3 regions of the Kitasatospora sp. NPDC090091 genome follow, and region 2 is predicted to be linked to each of the others. Evidence: riboswitches for the same ligand, from Rfam matches in the RefSeq annotation. Region 2 holds a riboswitch; each other region holds the start of a gene.
What was found. Region 2 has a riboswitch for cyclic di-AMP ahead of ACIPSC_RS17025 (transglycosylase family protein). Riboswitches for the same ligand answer to the same signal wherever they lie in the genome.

Region 1 (6,718 bases), on a different contig from region 2:
TCCAGGCCGCCGAGGCCCGCCACCGCCTCGGCCACGCCGGCGCGGACGGCGGCCTCGTCGGAGATGTCCAGCACCGCCGTCGTCAGGCGGTCGGCCGTGCCGTCGGCGGTGGCCCGCTCCAGCGTCGCCTTCAGGCCGTCCTCGTTGACGTCGACCGCGACGACCCGCCCGCCCTCGGCGAGGATCCGGTGCACGGTGGCCTGGCCGATGCCCGAGCCGCCGCCGGTGATCAGGACGTTCCGTCCGCTGAAGCGCTCCATGGTGGTACTCCGTTCGCCGTTCGTTCGTGGTCTCGCGACCTCGCCTGACACGGTACGCCGATGTGGCACGACGTGCCAATTGTGCATGACGTGCCGATGTGGCTCGGCGCGCCATGGTGGCGTGTCGTGGCGTGCCACGTCGGAGTGGCGTAGGTGTCGGAGTGGGGGTGTCGGCGTGAGGTTCGGCACACTGCGCCACTCCGGCGTGCCGCGTCACTCCGGCACGCCGCGCCGACTCGGCACGTCGTGCCAACCGGGCTCGTCCGCGCGTACGCTGGCGACCGTGACCGAACGCCCCACCCTGAACCAGCGCCGCCGTGACTCGACCCGCCTGGAGATCGCGCGCAACGCCGCCGCGCTCTTCGCCGAGCGCGGGGCCGAGGCGGTCACCGCCGAGGAGATCGCCCTTGCCTCCGGCATCTCGCTGCGCACCTTCTACCGCTACTTCTCGGTGAAGGAGGACGCCGTCGCCCCGCTGCTGGCCGCCGGTGGCCGGCGCTGGGTGGCGCTGTTCGCGGAGACCTCGGCCGAGCTTCCGGTCCGCGAGGCGCTGGAGTGCTCGGCGGTCGAGGCGCTGACACCGGGCGACGCCGCGGCGGCCGAAGCCATGCACTGGACCCGCGACCTGCTGCGCGATCCGCGCCTGGCCGAGGTCTGGCAGCGGGTGCACGGCGATTCCGAGGAGCGGCTGCACGAGGTGATCGCCGCCCGCTGCCCGGACGGGACGGACGCGCTGGAGATCCGGCTCGCCGCAGCCGCCGCGACCACGGCCATCCGGGTGGCGCTGGAGGAGTGGGCGTTCTCCGACGCGCCGACCGCCGGGCCGGGGTCGCCGCAGGAGCTCGGCGCCCGCTGCATGCGCGAACTGACCGCCGGGCTACGCCTCTGGGCGCGCGTCAGCTGACGGGCCGCCATCGATGGACACCCGGAGGGGTGTTCGTGTTCACCCTCGGTTAACCCGTTGGTCGATCAGGCTCGACGGGCCCTCCGCCGCGCCTCCGGCCCACCCCGCTCGCCCGGCGCTCCGGTCCCGCGCCCGGACAGGCCGACCGGTCGGTCCGTGAGGGCGGGTCGGCGCGTCTCATCCTTCCGGTCCCCGCTGGTCGGCGGGTCCGAAGGCCCCCCGAGGGACGCTAGGGTGGGTTACCGCGCCTCGGCGACGGCCTCTGCTGTGGACGGGGGAACCGGGGCGGCCCGCCCCAGTGTCCTAGCAACTGCCCGCTAGTGGCCGGGCGGCGAGTTCGAGGCGTGGGAGCAAGCAGGACATGGGTCTGACGAGCCACAAGGTGTTGGCGCTGACCGTAGTGATCGCCGTGGTGATGATGGTCGGCACGGTCTGGCTCTGGCCGAGACTCGCGAAGCAGAGCTGGCAGGCCGTACTCGGCCGGATCGGCGCACTGCTCGCCACCCAGCTCACGGTGCTCGCCGCGCTGGGGCTCGTGGCCAACAACTACTTTGCCTTCTACAGCAGCTGGGACGACCTGCTCGGCACGGGCGACAACGGACCGGTCGTCATCCACAACAAGGCGGACGCCTCCGGCCGCCTGCTGGTGGAGACCATCGGCCACGCCAACGTCCAGGGCGGCGGGGCGCTGGGCCGGGACCCCAAGCAGTCCGGGGAGATCCGCGAGGTGCGGATCGACGGCGCCGTCTCCCGGCTCTCCACCGAGGGGTACGTCTACCTGCCGCCGCAGTACTTCCAGCCCGAGTACGCGCAGAGGCAGTTCCCGGCGGTCATCATCAGCACGGGCTTCCCCGGCATCGCCAAGAATCTGGTTACTCGGCTCAACTACCCCGGCGCCGCACTGAAGTTGATGCAGGAGGGCCGGATGCAGCCGACCGTCCTGGTGCTGATGACCCCGTCGCCCGCGCTGCCGCAGGACACCGAGTGTGAGGATGTCCCGGGCGGCCCGCAGTCCGACACCTACTACACCAAGGACGTCCCGTCCGCGATCCAGGCGACGTTCCGGGTCTCCACCGCTCCGCAGGCGTGGGGCTTCATGGGCAACTCGACCGGGGGCTACTGCGCGCTCAAGCTGGCCATGCGCCACCCGGACGTCTTCCCGACCGCCGTCTCGCTCTCCGGCTACTACCGGGCCGCCGACGACCCGACCACCACCGACCTGTTCAAGGGCGCCGGCGCCGAGCAGCGCCGCAGCGAGGCCGACCTGATGTGGCGGCTGAAGAACCTGCCGCAGCCCAAGGTGTCCGTGCTGCTGGCCGGCACCAAGGAGGGGGACGGCGAGTACCGGCGTGACACCGAGGCCTTCGTCGGCGCGGTGCAGAGCCCGATGAAGGTCTCGTACAGCATGCTGCAGACCGGCGGCCACAACTTCGAGACGTGGAGCAAGCTGCTGCCGTCCTCGCTGGAGTGGCTCTCCGAGCGCCTGACGGTCCCGGGCCAGCCGGTCTGACCCGGGCCTGCCGGCCCGATCCGGGGGCAGCCGGCCCCGATCCCGGGGAGGGGCGGGCCGGGGAGGGCGGGAAGAACCGACCGGCTCAGGCCACCTGCTCCAGCGTGCCGGTGTGCAGCTCGCCGACCCGGCCGCCCTCGCCCTCGTACGTCCAGAACGCGCGCACCGTCAGCTTGCCGAGGTCCATCACGTGGCTGACGGTGATGCCGCTCTGCTCGGTCCAGCTGACGAAGTACAGCTCCGGGCCGACCTCCGCGACGTGCAGGGCCACGTCCTCCCACTGGCCGGCCGATTCGCCGAGGCCCTCCCAGCGCAGCCGCTTGCCGTCGGCCGAGTAGGCGTTGCGGAAGGCCGCGCCGTTGTCGACCTGGAAGAGGTAGGTACGGCCGGCGAAGGCGGGCAGGGGGGCGGTCATGGCGGGACGGGTCCTCGTCTCTCGTCGTGCGGTCCCCGGCGTACGTGCCGGGCGTGCGGTGTCGTGCCTGCGGTGCTGTGCTGGGCGGTGCTGTGCTGTGCTGGGTGGTGCTGTGCACGCGGTCCGAGTGGACCGGTCCACCGCGGTGCAGGGGCCGGTCGGCACGCGGCCGCGGACGGACCTCCAACCTATCCGACGAGGTGACCTCCGCGACGTACTTGCCGACACCCCGCCACGGCGCGGGGCGCCACCCCGGCCGCGCACCGGGTGTGACCCGGGCACATGGGCGCCCGGGCGGCCCGGCCGTACCGTGCTGGCGCCGGCCCACCGGGGCGTGGGCCCGGCCCAGTCCGACCACGGAGCCGCCGATGCCCAGCACCCGCACCACCCGAGCGAGGACCCGCCGGACCACCCGCCACCGGATGCCCGCCGCCCACCGGACCCCGACCGCCCACCGGACCCCGACCGCGCACCGCGTACCCGCCGCCCTCGCCGCGCTGCTCGCGCTCACCCTGTTCCTCCTGGCAGCGCCGCCCGCTCCCGCCGGGGCCGCCCCCACTGTCCCCGCCCCCGCCGGGGCTCCCGCCGTGACCGCAGGCGTGGCCCTGGAGGCGACCTTCCCCGCCCCGGCCAACGGCTGGGCCAAGGTCGAGCGCTACCTCGACACCACCCCCGGCTTCCCCGCCGAGCAGTACCCGCCCGGCGGCCGCGGCGACCAGGACGGCGCCCGCCTCACCTACTTCGGCGGGGTCCGCCAGCCGTTCTCCGGCCGGTTCCTGCTCTACTCCGCCGCCGGCTGGGACACCGGCAGCCGCACCACGCCCGTCCTGCTCGTCCACGGCGCCAACGACAACGCCGACCGCGCCTGGGCCGACCCCGGCGAGAGCGGCAGCTGCGGCGCCACCGGCCCGGCCGGCTGCCCGTCCACCGGGCTGGCCCAGTACCTCGCCGCGACCGGCCACCGGGTGTTCGCGATCGGCTTCGCCCACAAGCACGGCGACAACCTGCTCCAGGCCCAGGCGGTCGGGGACGCCGTCGCCCTGATCCGCGCCCGGCTGGGCGTGCCCCAGGTGGACGTGGTCGCCTGGAGCAAGGGCGAGGTGGCGGCCCGCGCCTACGTCTCCTCCGTCCGCCCGGCCTGGGGGCGGGCGTACGCAGGCGACGTCCGCCGACTGGTGACCGTCGGCGGCCCGAACGGCGGCCTGGACTACGTCTACGCCCACGGCTGGGCGTTCTCCCTGGCCACCTGGCCGGCCTGCGGGGGCACCGCCAACGCCCCCTCGCCGCACCTGTACATGACCTGCTACGGGACGTACACGGCGCAGCCCTGCCTCGGCGTGCTGCCGTCCGGCGGCCACGACTGCTACCCGGGCCAGCGCCAGCTGCTCGCCCGCTGGGACGGCGCCTACGGGGTGGACGGGACGGCGCAGGACTGGTGGACGACGTACTACGGCGGCCAGGGCTTCTACACCTCCGGCCAGGGCATCCAGGCGGCGATCGACGCCGGCTCGCTGATCGGGCCGCTGCAGCGGGCGGGCGTCCCGGCGGCGGTCCGCACCTATCTGCTGGCGGGCGGCTCGGCCGACATCCCCGGTGTCCTGAACGAGAACCGCGGGCCGAGCGACGGCATCGTCTTCACCAGGAGTGCGCTGGACACCACCGGCATCGCCACGGTCGGCGGCACCCGGTTGCTGGACGGGCTCAACCACCTGGAGCTGGCCTGGTCCCCGGAGGCGATGTCGCAGGTCGACGCCTGGCTCGGCTGAACCGGCCGCGGCCGGCCGAGCGGCCGGGCAACTGATCACCGGCGCCCGCGACTTGATCAACTCCGGCGGGGCCGGCCGCGGCCCGGATGTGAGCTGCGCGACAACCGACCCCGCCGAGTTGTCGCGTCCCGGAGGGGCTGCCTAGCCTGCTCGGACGTCCGCTTCGCGGACCCCCGCCGTCGGGACGCCGAGTCCTGTCCACCCGCCGGCCGGTAACCGAGCACCACAGCGGACGGGAGCGGGGGACCCAAGGTAGTGCCGGCCTGTGCGCTCCCCGCGCTCGGCCGGCTAGGGGTGAAGCCGCTCCACGGGCGGCCGGGCAACCTCAGCCCGAACCCGACAGCTCACCTCGCAGGCGTCGCAGAGGACACTGCCATGCAGAAGCCTGCCCGGCGCGGTGCGCCGCGCCATGCCCGACCCTCCCGCCGCGGCCGCAACGCGGCCTTCGCCGTCACCGGCGCGCTCGCCGTCGGCGGCGCCGGCCTGCTCGGCCTCCCGGCGGTCACCGGTGCGCACGCGGCGACCACGCCGACCGTCACCCAGGACAAGCTGACCCCCGCCACCATGGTCGCGGGCAAGGCCACCACCGCCTCGCTGACCGTCCACTCCTCGGCCTGCTTCACGGCGAAGACGGTCGGTGTCGGGGTGCGCGACGCGGCCGGACACAACCTCGACTTCCCGGGCAACGTCGCCAACGTGCAGATATGCCCGAGCGGCCTGTCGATCACCACCGGTTCGCGCACGCTGCCGGCCGGCACCTACACCCAGTTCGGCTTCTGGCAGGACCTCGGCGGCGCCTGGCACAACCTGCCGTCGCGGCAGCTGGTGGTCTCCGCGGCCACCGCCACCCCGAGCCCCGCCCCCACCGCGACGCCCACCGCGACGCCCACGCCGGCGCCCACCGCGACCGCCGCCCCGAGCAGCCCGGCCACCGCGGCGCCCGTCGCCGGGAAGAAGCTGACCTGGTCCGACGAGTTCGACAGCCTCGCCCTGGGCTCCCGCTGGACGGCCGACCGGAGCAGCTCGTACCACTACGGCGACCACAACCCGGACGACAACAAGCTCGACTGGCTGAACAAGGACAACGTCGGCGTCTCCGGCGGTGTCGCCACCTTCACCGCCCGGCCGAGCACCCACGCGCTGGAGAACGGCAAGAAGGCCTGGGACACCGGCCTGCTCACCACCGAGTACTCCACCGAGGGCTTCAAGGTGAAGACCGGCGACTACATCGAGACCCGGGTCAAGCTCCCCGCGGGCACCGGCGCCTGGCCGGCGCTGTGGACGTGGAACGGCACCAGCGGCAACCACGGCGAGATCGACAGCTTCGAGTACCACGCGGACAACGCGAACCTGCTGGAGCTGACCAACCACATCAACCCGGGCTACAAGTACGTCACCGACGCGAAGTCCATCGCGCACGACCAGTGGGTCACCGTCGGCACCCAGTACGGCGCCACCTCGGTGGACTGGTACATCAACGGGGTGAAGGTCTTCTCGGACGGCAAGGGCGTCGGCGCCGGCTGGTCGGCCTACCCGATCCTGAACCTGTCGCTCAGCGCCGGGCAGTACCACCCCGCGCCGCAGGGCACGGCCCCGATCACCTTCGCCGCGGACTACCTCCGCGTCTACCGCTGACCGGAGCACGCACCACGGCCGTGACGCCGCGACGCCGGAGCCGCCGCCCTCTCCGCACGAGGGCCGGCGCTCCGGCGTCGCTGCGTTCGCGGCGCCACGGCGCGTCGCTGCGCCGGGCGGCGCGGCTCAGGTGGTCCGGACGACGCCGATCTCGAACGGCTGCTTGTTGTCGGCCTCGTTCTTGTCGTCGTCGCCGCGCACCGCGACCCAGCCCCCGGTCAGCGTGCT
Region 2 (6,718 bases):
CGGAGGCGGAGGGGTGGTTCTCAGTGGTCATGGGGGGAGCTGGCTCCAGCGGGGGCAGTGGCGGGTGGAGAGGGCGGGGCGGTGTCGGCGGCGTCCACGGAGTCCCAGACGCTCGCGTACCAGGGCTTGGCGGCCTTCGCCGGGGCGGCGGCCGCACCGTCGGACGGCGCGGGCGCAGCCGCGGGGGACTTGGCGGCGCTCTGGCCGGCCGGGTCCACCGCAATGTACGGGGTCTCGCCCGGCATCGCGTAGTGCAGCCGGGCGCGGGCCTGCGCCCTGACGTACTCCGGGTCCTGCCAGCGCGTCTTCTCCCGGCGCAGCTGCTCGACCTGCTGCCGGGCGTGCTCGGCCTTCGCCCGCTGGGCGGAGATCTCGGAGCGCTGGGAGATGAACTGCCGGGTCGGGTAGGCGAGGATCGCGACGAGGGAGCAGAGCACCAGGACGAGGACGGTCGCCCGGCTCGTGAAGCGGGGCCGGGCCGCCAAGCCCGGGATCCTCCAGCCTGCCATCTCCGGTGTCCCCTCCTGGTCGCGACGGTGGCGCCGCCCGGTCGCGACGGTGCCCCGCCGTCCACCCTACGGGGTGAACAGGCGGGGCACCGGCGGGAGCAGTGTGTGTCAGCGCTCGTACTTACCGGGCTTACTGGTCCGCGGAGCGGAACCGCGGGAAGGCGCCGCGGCCGGCGTACTCGGCGGCGTCGTCGAGGATCTCCTCGATGCGCAGCAGCTGGTTGTACTTGGCGACGCGCTCGGAGCGGGCCGGGGCACCGGTCTTGATCTGGCCGCAGTTGGTGGCGACGGCCAGGTCGGCGATGGTGACGTCCTCGGTCTCGCCGGAGCGGTGCGACATCATGCAGCGGTAGCCGTTGCGCTGGGCCAGCTCGACGGCGTCCAGGGTCTCGGTGAGCGAGCCGATCTGGTTCACCTTCACCAGCAGCGCGTTGGCGGTGCCGGTCTCGATGCCCTTGGCCAGGCGCTGCGGGTTGGTGACGAACAGGTCGTCGCCGACCAGCTGGACCTTGTCGCCCAGCTTGACGGTCATGGCCTTCCAGCCGTCCCAGTCCGACTCGTCCAGCGGGTCCTCGATGGAGACCAGCGGGTACGCGGCGACCAGCTCGGCGTAGTACTCGATCAGCTCGGCGGCCGAGAGGGACTTGCCCTCGAACTGGTAGGCGCCGTCCTTGAAGAACTCGGAGGCGGCGACGTCCAGGGCCAGCGCGATGTCGCGGCCGGGCACGTAACCGGCCTTCTGGATGGCCTCGGTGATGAGGTCCAGCGCCTCGCGGTTGCTGTCCAGGTTCGGGGCGAAGCCGCCCTCGTCGCCGAGGCCGGTGGAGAGGCCGCGCTCCTTCAGGACGCCCTTGAGGGTGTGGTAGACCTCGACGCCCCAGCGGACGGCCTCGGAGAAGGACTCCGCGCCGATCGGCGCGATCATGAACTCCTGGATGTCGACGTTGGAGTCCGCGTGCGAGCCGCCGTTGAGGATGTTCATCATCGGGACGGGCAGGACGTGCGCGTTCGGGCCGCCCAGGTAGCGGAACAGCGGCAGGTCGCTGGCCTCGGAGGCGGCGTGCGCCACGGCCAGGGAGACGCCGAGGATGGCGTTGGCGCCGAGCGAGGACTTGTCCGGGGTGGCGTCCAGGTCGAGCATGGCCTGGTCGATCAGGCGCTGCTCGGTGGCGTCGTAGCCGACCAGCTCCGGGCCGATCTGCTCGATGACGGCCAGGACGGCCTTCTCCACGCCCTTGCCGAAGTAGCGGTTCTTGTCGCCGTCACGAAGCTCCAGCGCCTCGAAGGCGCCGGTGGAGGCACCCGACGGGACAGCGGCACGGCCGGTGCTGCCGTCGTCGAGGCCGACCTCGACCTCGACCGTGGGGTTGCCACGCGAGTCGAGGATCTCACGGGCTACGACGACATCGATGGACGGCACGAGGCATCTCCTAGCGGAAGCAGGTCCGGCTGACGGTGGGTGCTGTCGGCCGGACGATTGCGGAGTCGTTACGACCAGAGCCTAACCGCACGGGCTCTCGGGGCCACGTCGGCCATGGGTCCGTCTCAGCGTGTGGCCGCACTACCCACCGGTAGTTCACCTGGTTGCCCCGTGAAAGCGGTCCGGATGCGGACGAAGGGGGACGTATCCGGCCCCCTTCGTCCGCGCCGGGCGGTGGCCCGGGTTCAGCGGACGGCGGTTCAGCCGAGGTTGAGCACCTGGCCGGGGATGATCAGGTCCGGGTCGCCGCCGACGGTGCCGCGGTTGCCGTCGTACAGCGACTGCCAGCCGCCGGACACGCCCTGGGCGGCGGCGATGCCGCCCAGCGTGTCGCCGGCCTGGACGGTGTAGCCGTGGCCGGTGCGCTGCTGCTGGGCGGCCGGGTCGGCGTGGACGGGGGTCGGAGCGTCGCCCTGGCCGATGTACCCGACGCCCTGGCCGGCGGACTGGACGGCGGCCTGGGGGGCGTAGTCAGCGGTGTGCTGCTGGTACACGCTCTGGTGGCTGGTCCAGTACCAGGCGCCGTCGTTCTGGTACCAGTACACCTTCGCGTCGGCGTCCCAGCCGCCCTGGCCGGAGAAGCCCGGGGCCTTGGCGTCGTGCTGCGCGGGCTGCTGGGCGGCCGGCTTCGGGGCCTGCTGCTGCACCGGCTTCTGAGCGGGCTGCGCGGGCTTCTGAGCCGGCTTCGACTGGGCGGGCTTCGGCGCGGCGGGCTGCTGCGCCGCGGGCTTGGCGTCCACGGCGGTGTCGACCTCGGCCGCGGCGCCGCCCTTGCTCAGGCCCGCCCGCTTGGAGCAGACCGGCCAGGCGCCCGGGCCCTGCGAGGCGAGGACCTTCTCGGCCACCGAGATCTGCTGCCCCTTGCTGGCCTGGTTGGCCTGCGGCGCGTACGCGGTGCCGCCGTACGCCTTCCAGGTGCTGGAGGTGAACTGCAGACCGCCGTAGAAGCCGTTGCCGGTGTTGATGCTCCAGTTGCCGCCGCTCTCGCACTGGGCGACCGCGTCCCAGGTGGAGACGGGGGCCGCCGAGGCGCCGGTGGCGGTGAGGAGCGGCATCGCGAGTCCGACGCCGGCCACACCGGCGACGGCGATGGCCTTCTCGGCCTGGGTGCGGCGGCGGTGGCGGCCAGTTCCAACGAACAGCATGAAGACGTCCCTCTCCGCACGCCTGCGAGGTGAGCTGTCGGGTTCGGACCGGGAGGTGGCCCGGCCGCGTGTCGCGAGGCGTTCTGCCCGCGACTGCGGCTTCACCCCAAGCCGTGGAGGACGGCAACAAACCTGGGTCCCCCGCCCCTGCCCAGGGTTCTGGTCGGTTTCCCGTGGCGCGGCGGGCAGGATTCGGCGTTCCGCGCACGAGGTCCGCAGCTGCGAACTGCAGGGAGAGTAGACAGATCCTCACACCAATCACAAGCTCATATCGCCGATATCACACAGAAATTACGGCACACGGTCGATCGCCTACCAACGGAGGCGGTATGTCCGGATTGATGGCGGTTCAACCCCCCTGAATGGGCGGCTCGGCGACGCCGTGTCAGCGTGTCGAGCCGCCGGCCGGAGGACGCGCCGGCCGCTGCAATCGGTTCCGGCCCGTGATCAGACGGGGTTCTTCTCCGCGTTCTCCGGAGTGAATTCGACAGGAAGTTCACGAAGTCCACGCATGATCAGACCACCTCGCCACCGCAGATTCTCCGGGCTTTCGGCGAGCTGCAGATCGGGCAGCCGGGTGAGCAGCGTGGCCAGCGCGGCGCGGCCCTCCAGGCGGGCCAGCGGGGCACCGATGCAGTAGTGGATGCCGTGCCCGAAGCCGAGGTGCGGGTTGTCCGTCCGTGCGAGATCGAGGGTGTTCTCGTCGGCGAACCGCGCCGGGTCCCGGTCCGCCGCCGCGAGCACCACCAGCACCGGGTCGCCCACCGGGATCTCCACCCCGCCGATGGTCAGCGGGCTGGTCGCGAACCGCCAGGTGGCCAGCTCCACCGGCCCGTCGTAGCGGAGCAGCTCCTCGATCCCGGTCTCCAGCAGGCCGGTCTCGCCCCGGGCGATCGAGTCCTGCAGCAGCTCCCGCTGCCCGGGGTTGCGCAGCAGCGCGTAGGTGCCGTTGCCGATCAGGTTGACGGTCGTCTCGAACCCGGCGAACAGCAGGATGAAGGCCATCGCCGCGGCCTCGTTCTCGGTCAGGTGCTCGCCGTGGTCGCTGGCCCGGATCAGCCCGGAGATCAGGTCGTCGCCGAGGTCGGCCCGCTTGCGGTGGATCAGCTCGGCCAGGTACGACCGCATCCGCTTCACCGCCCGCCCCACGCCGCCGCGCCGGCCGCCGCCGTGGCGGATCATCATGCCCGCCCAGTCGCGGAAGTCGTCCTGGTCCTCGGCGGGCACGCCGAGCAGGTCGCAGATCGCGTAGATGGGGAGCGGGAAGGCGAACTCGTGGATCAGGTCGGCGCTGCCGCGGGCCGCGAAGCCGTCGATCAGCCGGTCGGTGAGCTGCTGCACCCGGGGCTCGAAGGCGGCCACCCGGCGCGGGGTGAACGCCTTGGAGACCAGCCGGCGCAGCCGGGTGTGGTCCGGCGGGTCGATGTTCAGCAGGTGCGTCATCAGGTTGGCCTGCCGCTCGCCCGGGATGCCGACCCGGCCGGTGCGGTGCGCGTGCGTGCTGTGGTGGACCGGGTTCTTGGAGAGCCGGCTGTCGGCGAGCGCCTGCCGGGCGTCCGCGTACCTGGTCACCAGCCAGGCCTCCACCCCGCTCGGCAGGGTCGTGCGGTGCACCGGCTCGTGCTCCCGCAGCCACGCGTACGCCGGGTACGGATCGGCGGCGAACTCCCAGGTGAAGAGCGACGGGCGGGCGGGATCGGGCTGAACTGGCATGGGTCGACCGTATCCGGTGGAGATCGCCCGTACGGCAGGCGTGAGCCTGGTCACCTGAGGGGTAATTCCTGTTGCGGAGGATCGGGACGAGCCTACGATCCTCCGCAAAGCACGTGTGTGGGCGCCGGTGCGGAGCCGCCCACCAGGGAGGAGCGCACCATGCGGGTCACCGGGGCAGTCGTCGTGATCGCGGTACTCGACGGCGGGTCGGGGGCCGACCTCGCGCGCCGTTTCACCGCGGCCGGCGCCGCCGGCGTCCTCATCGCGGACGAGCAGGTCGGCATCGCCGAGGACCTCGCCACCGAGCTCGACAGGCCGGGCTGTCCGGTCGTCGGCGTCTGCGGTGACGTCCGGCGCCCCAGCGACGTCGCCGCCCTCGTCGACACCGCCGAGAAGCACCTCGGGCCGATCGACCTGTTCTGCGTCGCCGGCCCGGACGGCGAGCGGATCGTCTCGCTGGCCGACCTGCCCGACCACCTCGACCTGGAGCGGCTCGCGGAGCTGCTGCAGTTGGTCGGCGAGGCCATCGGCGAGGTGGTCGTGCCGCAGCCGCGCCGGCCGGTGGAGGAGGCGGCGCGCGTCTGAGCATGCCGCCGGGCACCTCCCGGGGCGAGGCCCGTCCGACCGTGCCCGCTCCGGCCTACTCGGGCTTGAGCCCCTCGGCCGCGCGGACGGCCTCCCGGTAGCCGCGCGCGGCCGCCCGCAGCGCCGCGTCCACGTCCACGCCCGCGTCGTGCGCGCGCTGCGCCAGGGCGAGCAGCAGCGTGCCCGTCGACTCCGCGGTCAGCTCGGCCGGCAGCGCGTACGGCGCGTCCGGCACGCCCGTGAACCCGGCCCGGCGGACCCGGGAGACCAGCTTCGCCGCGTACGCCAGCGACGGCAGCCCGGCCGGCACGCCGTCCAGCACCGACTCGCGCCCGGACTTCTCGGCGGCCTTCAGGGCCTCCCAGTTCGCCTCGACCTCGGCGGCGCCCTCGGCCTGCGCGTCGCCGAACACGTGCGGGTGGCGGTACATCAGCTTCTCGACGATGTCGCCCGCGACGTCGTCGATGGAGAAGGCGTCGGTGGGGTGCTCCTCGGCGATCCGGGAGTGGAAGAAGACCTGGAGCAGGACGTCGCCGAGCTCCTCGCGGAGCGTCTCGCGGTCCTCCTCCTCGATCGCCTCGACCAGCTCGTAGGCCTCCTCGACCAGGTACTTCACCAGGCTGGCGTGGGTCTGCTCGGCGTCCCAGGGGCAGCCACCGGGCGAGCGCAGGCGGTCCATCACCGAGACCAGGTCCAGCAGCCGCGCGCCCGGCAGGTCGTACGAACCGGGCAGCACCTCGATCTCCGGCACCTCGCCCGCGTGCTCGACCGCGAGGCGGGCGAGCGCGTCGGTCAGGCCCGGGTCGCCGTCCGGGCTGCCCAGCCAGACCGTCGTGCCCGCACCGGCCGGCTGCCCGGTCAGCGTCCGGGCCAGCGCCGGCGCGGAGCCGGGCTCCACGATCTCCACCTCGACCCCGGCCTGGCGCACCGCGGCCACCTGCGGGTGCCCCGCGTCGGCGGCCAGCACCCGCCCGGCCGAACGCAGGGCCTCCCACGCCGGCCAGGACAGCAGACCGGGGGCCACCCGGTGGGTGGTGGTGAGCAGGATCAGCTTCGCGCCGGGAAGATTCGTCACACCCCGAACCTACCCGGGCCGCCCCGGCACCCGCTTCCGCATTCCCGCCCGCTCGGCCCGCTGCCCGGGCGCGGGAACACCGGACGTCGGCGCTTCCGACTTCCTGCGCGCGCCGCCGGTCAGCGGGCCAGCCAGGGCGGGAGGTCGGGGACGAGGGCGGCCCGGGCGGCGTCCCACGTGCCGTAGCGGGGGTTGATCCGCAACCGGAGCG
Region 3 (6,718 bases), on a different contig from region 2:
GGTCTTGATCAGGACGATGGCGGTGATCACTGTTCCGGCTCCTTTGTGAGGTGCCGCCAGGGTATCGGGCGTCAGCCGGGGCGTCGCGGGGGACGGGTGGCGAGCGTGCAGGCGTAGAGGAAGCCGGCCGCGAAGCCGATCACGTGCACCAGGTAGGCGACCCCGGGCCCGGCCGAGTGCACCGACCACCACTGGAGGGCGAACCAGAGCCCGAGCACCAGCCAGGCCGGGAATCGCAGCGGAAGGAAGAGCAGCAGCGGGACGAGCGTGGTGACCCGGGCCCGCGGGTGCAGCCGCAGGTAGGCGCCGAGTACGGCCGAGATCGCCCCCGAGGCGCCGATCAGCACCCGGGTGGAGTCCGGGGCGTGCGCCTCGGCCAGCGCGAACCCGTACGTCGCCAGCGAGCCGGCCGCCAGGTAGAAGAGGGCGAACCGGGCCCGGCCGAACCGCTCCTCGACGCTGGGGCCGAAGACGTGGAGGAAGAGCAGGTTGCCCAGCAGGTGCAGCCAGCCGGCGTGCAGGAAGAGCGCGCTGAGCACCGAGAGCGCCGGGTGCTTGCCCGGCGTCGGGGCGGCCGGGCAACCGGGCACCGGGTCGGGGGCCTGCGCCAGCTGTTCGGCGGTCAGCGGCCGGCCGGCCAGCAGCTCGGCGGGGACGGCCCCCCAGCGCTGCTCGTACCGCTGCTCGGCGCAGACCCGCGCCTGCCCGCGGCCGTAGAGGGGGTTGATGCCGGCAGCCGGGCCGAGCAGGAAGACCAGGGTGTTGAGCGCGATCAGGGCGTAACTGACGGCCGGGACGGCCGCGGCCGGGCGACCGCCCCGCGCACCGGTGTGGTCGAGGACCGGGATCGCCATGCGGCCAAGCATCCCTCCGCGGGGCACCGGTGACACCGGGCGTGCGGCAGGTGGGCTAACTGCGGAACGCCCTGACCGGTGGCCGCGGTGGTTGCCCCAGGCAATAGGCTTGGGGCGGGCATTCCCGCCTCCCGCCGCCGATGCCGGGGCTCCGGGGGGAGCGCCTGAGCCCACCCAGGGACCACCGAGAGGATCCCCGATGACCGTCCCCGCTCTGACGCCCGAGACCCGTTGGCGCTGCACGCTCTGCGGCAACCTCACCCGCTTCGACGTGACCCGGTCCCTGCGGGTCACCGAGTTCCTCCACTTCGACCTGGCCGGCGAGTCCAAGGTGGAGGAGACCGAGGTGCACAGCGAGACCGTCGAGTCGGTGCGCTGCCGCTGGTGCAACGCGGTGGACCAGGTCGAGCTGGTGGCCCGCCCCGGCGCCGAGGACGCGGCGCCGGCCGAGGGCGCCGAGCAGGGCTGATGCCGGGCCGTGCGGTGGGCGGTGGGCGGCAGGGCCGCCCACCGCACGGGACAATGACAGGCGGAGCGCACGGAGCGTGACGACAGGGACGGCCGCGGTCGGCCGTACCCGCTGGACCAGGATCGGAGCCGAGGACGTGGTGGACGCAGCGAACGAGCCCGCGGGGCCGCAGCGGCGGCAGCCCGCTGTGGACGCGCAGGCCCCGGACGCGGCCGAGACCGAGGCCGCCCCGTCCGCAACCGCGGCCCCGGCCGACCCGGCCGCCGGTGAGGAGCCCGGCGAGGAGCCGGCGGCAGGCCGCGCCGCCGAGCAGCTCGACCGGCCGCTGCCCGAGGGCGTGCGCCGCCGGGTGGTCGGGCTGGCCGCCGACGCGCTCGGCGGGCTGCCCCCCGGTGAGCTGCCGCAGTCGCTGCGCCAGTACGCCAAGTTCACCCCGGCCCGGCGGGCCAAGTACGCGGCCACCGCGCTGGCCGCGGCGCTGGAGTCCGAGCCGGCCTTCCGGGTGCGGATAGCGGAGCGGCTGCGGCTGGGCCAGCCCGACCTCGTCCGGGCGCTGGAGTCGGGCACCGTTCCCGCGGCCGCCGACCCGATGGACGTCGCCGCCGCCGCCTACCTGGTCCGGTCGGCGGGCTGGAGCCGGCTGGTGGCCGAGGCCGGCGAGGAGGCCGAACGGGCCGGTGCCGAGGGCGCGGTGGCGGAGGCCGCCCAGCTGGTGGAGAAGCTGCAGGCGGAGCTGGCCGAGCTGCGGGCCGCCGCCCGCGCCGACCTGGACCGGCACCGGGCCGAGTCGGAGGACGTCCGCAAGGAGGGCGACTCGCTGCGCCGGAAGGTGCGGTCGCTGGAGAGCGACACCCGGCGGGCGCAGGCCGAGACCCGCCGGGTCTCCGCCGAACTGGATGCGCTGAAGGCGCAGGCCGCCGCCGAGCGCAGTGCGGCCGAGAGCGAGGCGCGGCGGCTGCGGCACCGGATCTCCGAGCTGGAGACCACCGTGGAGCAGGGCCGCCGTTCGGCCCGCGAGGGGCGCAGCGTCGAGGACATGCGGCTGCGGCTGCTGCTGGACACCGTGCTGCAGTCGGCGCAGGGGCTGCAGCGGGAGCTGGCGCTGCCGGTCTCCCAGATCCGCCCGGCCGACCTGGTGGAGGCGGTGGTGCCGGGCTCGGCCTCGCCGCACGACGTGGCCCGGCGTGCCCTGGCCGAGGACGATCCGGCGCTGCTGGACCAGCTGCTGGCGATCCCGCAGGTGCACCTGGTGGTGGACGGCTACAACGTGACCAAGACCGGCTATCCGACGCTGCCGCTGGAGCAGCAGCGGATCCGCCTGCTGGGCGGCCTGGCGATGCTGGCGCAGCGCACGCAGGCGGAGGTCACCTGCGTGTTCGACGGGCAGGACCTGGACGTGCCGGTGATCATGGCGCCGCCGCGCGGAGTCCGGGTGCGCTTCAGCCGGACCGGGGAGACTGCCGACGAGCTGATCCGCCGCCTGGTGCGGGCCGAGCCGCAGGGCCGTCCGGTCGTGGTGGTCTCCACCGACCGGGAGGTCGCGGAGGGCGTGCGGAAGGCGGGCGCGCGCCCCGTCGCGTCGGTGCTGCTGCTGAACCGGCTGGCCCGGCCGTAGGCTTCCGCAGTGGCCGGGCAGACCCGCGTGACGCCTGCTCAGCGCCCGGTTTGCGGTCGTGTGACGATTTCGTGAAGTCATGGCGGGCGGCCGGAGTTCACGCCATCGGGGGAGTGGCGGAAAGCCTGGATCTTCACTAGGGTCTGGCGTCAAACCTATTTTCCGGATTCTCACTCGATCGGGTGAGTCCATTGGAAGAAGGAGCCGGTCCCTTGGCCTCCCACCGCCGTCCCAAGCAGCCGAGCCGCGCGCGGGTCTCCGTGCTCACCGCTGCCGCTGCGACCGCGGTCGCTCTCTCCGCCCAGGTCGCCGCCCACGCCGCGCCCACCCCGTCGCCCAAGAAGGACGACGTGAAGGCGCAGATCGACCAGCTGCAGGAGGAGGCCGAGCAGGCCACCGAGAAGTACAACGGCGCCAAGGAGCGGGCCGACCAGCTCCGCAAGCAGGCCGACCAACTGCAGGACCAGGTGGCTCGCGGCCAGGACGAGATGACCCAGCTTCAGGGCGGGCTGGCCGCGGTGGCCGGCGAGCAGTACCGCACGGGCGGCATCGACCCGTCGGTCCAGCTGATGCTCTCCTCCGACCCGTCCGGCTACCTGGACAAGGCCTCCAGCGTGCAGCAGGCCTCCTCCAGCCAGACCGAGGCGCTCAAGGGACTGCAGGACCAGCAGCGCCGGCTGGACCAGCAGAAGGCCGAGGCGGCCGCCGTCCTCGCCTCGCTGGACAGCACCACCAAGGACCTCAACCAGTCCAAGACGGACGTCAACAAGAAGCTGAAGGAGGCCCAGGACCTCCTGAACTCGCTCAGCGCCGCCGACCGGGCCGCCCTGCGCGCCGCGCAGCAGGCGGAGGACCGTGCCTCGCGCGGCTCCGAGCGCGCGGACCTCGGCAGCCTGCCGCAGGCGAGCGGCTACGCCGGCACGGCCGTCTCCATCGCGATGAGCAAGCAGGGCTCCCCGTACGTCTGGGGCGCCACCGGGCCCAGCACCTTCGACTGCTCGGGCCTGATGGTCTTCGCGTACAGCAAGGCCGGCGTCTCGCTGCCGCGCACCTCGCAGGCGCAGGGCAACGTCGGCACCCGGGTGCCCTCGCTCGCCGAGGCCCAGCCCGGCGACCTGATCATCTACCGCAGCGACCGCAGCCACGTCGGGATGTACATCGGCAACGGCATGGTGGTGCACGCGCCGCACACCGGTGACGTGGTGAAGGTGATGAAGGCCGACGCGATGCCGATCAACACCATCCGCCGCGTCTGACGGACCGGCAGGCCCCCCCGCGGGCCCCGAACGGACCTGTGATCCGCGCCACCCCCGATCCCGGGGGTGGCGCGGTTTCTGTCCGTTCCGATGACAAGCGATCAGCTCCGCGTACGGCGCCGATCACGTCCGGTCATATTCACAAATGAACATGGATGATGTTCCGGCTTTTTTCTGACAAGGATTTGAACGGATCACGGTTCTGTTACTAGGGTCGGGCCTTGAACCACCGCACAGTCGATCACCCAGCCTGGGTGGCGGCGGAGGTTTACCGCCGAGTTCGCGAAGCAGCGGGTCGGGCCGCAGGCCCGTCCGAGTGGGAGCCCAGTAGTCGGGGGCGCTGTGGAGCGGAGCCGGGGAACCATGTTCCTCCGGGGTGAATCGGCGCCAGGTCGGCCGGTGGAACGGCCGGTGAGGCGTCGTAGGGCCTTCTTCCGGCCCGAACCCGTCAGCTCACCCGGTAGGCGGACGTAGGAAGAAGGAGTCCGCCTTCGTGGCGTCCCATCGTCGTCCCAAGCCCGCCGGCCGCGCCCGTGTCTCGATCCTGACCGGTGTCGCCGCCGCAGCCGTCGCCCTCTCCGCGCAGTCCGGTGCCCACGCCGACCCGACGCCGACCAAGGACCAGGTCAAGGAGCAGGTCGACCAGCTCAACGAGCAGGCCGAGGTCGCGACCGAGAAGTACAACGGCGCCCAGGCCAAGCAGCAGGAGCTGCAGAAGCAGGTCGGCGAGCTGCAGGACAAGGTGGCCCGTCAGCAGGCCGCGGTCACCGAGGCCCAGGGCGGCCTCGCCGAGATCGCCGGCGAGCAGTACCGGACCGGCGGCATATCGTCGACCGTCCAGCTGATGCTCTCGTCCAGCCCCGACAACTTCCTCAACCAGGCCGGGGCGCTGACCCAGGCGAGCAGCACCCAGTCCGGCGCGCTGAAGGAGCTCCAGGAGCAGCAGCGCAGGCTCGACCAGGACCGCAACGAGGCCCAGGCCAAGCTCGGCGAGCTGGAGACCACCACCCAGCAGCTGAAGGCCTCCAAGGAGGAGGTCCAGGCCAAGCTGGCGAAGGCCCAGGACCTGCTCAACACGCTGACCGAGCAGGAGCGCCGCGCGATCCGCGAGGCCGAGGAGAAGGCCGCCGCCGAGGCGCAGGCCAAGGCCGACGCCGCTGCGAAGGCCGCGGCCAAGGCGAAGGCGGACGCCGACCGCGCCTCCCGCGACACCAGCCGCACCGACCTCTCCGGGTCCGGCTCCGGCTCCGGCTCCGGATCTGCGACCGCGGACCCCGCTCCGGCCCCCAAGCCGGTCGCCGCGGGCAGCTCGCGCGGTGCCGCCGCGCTCTCCATCGCCGCCGGCAAGGTCGGCAGCCCGTACGTCTACGGCGCCGCGGGCCCGAACTCCTTCGACTGCTCGGGTCTGATGGTCTGGGCGTTCAACCAGGCCGGCGTGTCGCTGCCGCGCACCTCGCAGGAGCAGGCCCACGCCGGCACCCGGATCGGCTCGGACCTCTCCCAGGCCCAGCCCGGCGACCTGCTGATCTTCTACAGCGACGCCCACCACGTGGGGATCTACGCGGGCAACGGCCAGGTGCTCCACGCGCCCAAGCCGGGTGCCTCGGTGCGCTACGAGGCGGTCTCCAACATGCCGCTGGCGTCCATCGTGCGCGTCTGATCCGCAGTCGGTTCCGACAGGCCCGGTCTCCCCAGGTGGGGAGGCCGGGCCTGCGGCTTTCCCGGCGGCTCGCCCTGGTGTCCGATTCCGGGTCAAATATTCGGGTTGGGAGGGGTTTGGACTCGCTTGCCCGGACTCGCTAACGTCTGCCACCGGACTCCCGTCGAGAGCCGCCCACCCCGGTGCGGCCGCGGGGCCGGGCCGCAGGATCGGAGCCGCTGTCGCATGTCCGTGCACCGCCGTTCCCCGCTGTCGGGGGCGCACGCCCTCGCCCGTGCGCTGGTGCTGACCGCCGCGGCCACCACCGTGCTCGGGATGGCGACGGGCGGCACCGCCCAGGCCGCCCCGGGGCCGGACGGGCCGGCCAGCCGCAAGGACGTCAAGGCCCAGGTGGAGCAGCTGTACGACGAGGCCGAGCAGGCCTCCGAGCGGGTCAATGCGGCGCAGGAGGCGCAGCAGCAGCTGCAGCACGAGACCGGCACCCTCCAGCAGCAGGTCGCCGTGGCCCAGGACGAGCTCAACCAGCTGCGCGGCGACCTCGCCACCGTGGCCGGCGCCGAGTACCGCGGCGGCGGCATGGCGCAGACCGTCCAGCTGATGCTCGCCACCGACCCCGAGGGGTACCTGGCCACGGCCCGCACCCTCGACCAGGCCGCCGAGCGGCAGAGCGAGACGCTGCGCGAGGTGGTGGCCCGTCAGCGGCGGCTCGACCAGCGCCGCACCGAGACCTCCGCCAAGCTCGCCGAGCTGGAGCAGACCCGCCGCGCCCTGGCCGAGAGCAAGCAGCAGATCCAGCAGCGGCTGGCCAAGGCGCAGAGGCTGCTCAACAGCCTGGGCGAGGCGGAGCGGGCCAGGATGGCCGCC

Region 1: linked by a shared signal. The riboswitch ahead of ACIPSC_RS14735 (family 16 glycosylhydrolase) and the one ahead of ACIPSC_RS17025 (transglycosylase family protein) in region 2 are both predicted to bind cyclic di-AMP.
Region 3: linked by a shared signal. The riboswitch ahead of ACIPSC_RS00975 (NlpC/P60 family protein) and the one ahead of ACIPSC_RS17025 (transglycosylase family protein) in region 2 are both predicted to bind cyclic di-AMP.

What each region holds. Positions count from the first base shown of each region.
Region 1 covers NZ_JBIVDY010000007.1:237,505-244,222, reverse strand. The annotation lists gene ACIPSC_RS14760 (SDR family NAD(P)-dependent oxidoreductase) at 1-260, opposite strand, end outside; gene ACIPSC_RS14755 (TetR family transcriptional regulator) at 544-1,164, shown strand; gene ACIPSC_RS14750 (alpha/beta hydrolase) at 1,526-2,674, shown strand; gene ACIPSC_RS14745 (MoaF-related domain-containing protein) at 2,760-3,089, opposite strand; gene ACIPSC_RS14740 (esterase/lipase family protein) at 3,458-4,855, shown strand; cyclic di-AMP (ydaO/yuaA leader) riboswitch at 5,067-5,228, shown strand; gene ACIPSC_RS14735 (family 16 glycosylhydrolase) at 5,231-6,490, shown strand; gene ACIPSC_RS14730 (hypothetical protein) at 6,617-6,718, opposite strand, start outside.
Region 2 covers NZ_JBIVDY010000008.1:339,653-346,370, reverse strand. The annotation lists gene ACIPSC_RS17040 (DUF501 domain-containing protein) at 1-31, opposite strand, end outside; gene ACIPSC_RS17035 (septum formation initiator family protein) at 21-485, opposite strand; gene eno (phosphopyruvate hydratase) at 640-1,929, opposite strand; gene ACIPSC_RS17025 (transglycosylase family protein) at 2,190-3,134, opposite strand; cyclic di-AMP (ydaO/yuaA leader) riboswitch at 3,140-3,309, opposite strand; gene ACIPSC_RS17020 (cytochrome P450) at 3,582-4,847, opposite strand; gene ACIPSC_RS17015 (SDR family NAD(P)-dependent oxidoreductase) at 5,007-5,432, shown strand; gene ACIPSC_RS17010 (MazG family protein) at 5,488-6,507, opposite strand; gene ACIPSC_RS17005 (hypothetical protein) at 6,627-6,718, opposite strand, start outside.
Region 3 covers NZ_JBIVDY010000001.1:212,325-219,042, forward strand. The annotation lists gene ACIPSC_RS00950 (Lrp/AsnC family transcriptional regulator) at 1-30, opposite strand, end outside; gene ACIPSC_RS00955 (rhomboid family intramembrane serine protease) at 72-854, opposite strand; gene ACIPSC_RS00960 (hypothetical protein) at 1,054-1,323, shown strand; gene ACIPSC_RS00965 (NYN domain-containing protein) at 1,460-2,938, shown strand; gene ACIPSC_RS00970 (NlpC/P60 family protein) at 3,151-4,194, shown strand; cyclic di-AMP (ydaO/yuaA leader) riboswitch at 4,523-4,677, shown strand; gene ACIPSC_RS00975 (NlpC/P60 family protein) at 4,688-5,854, shown strand; gene ACIPSC_RS00980 (NlpC/P60 family protein) at 6,080-6,718, shown strand, end outside.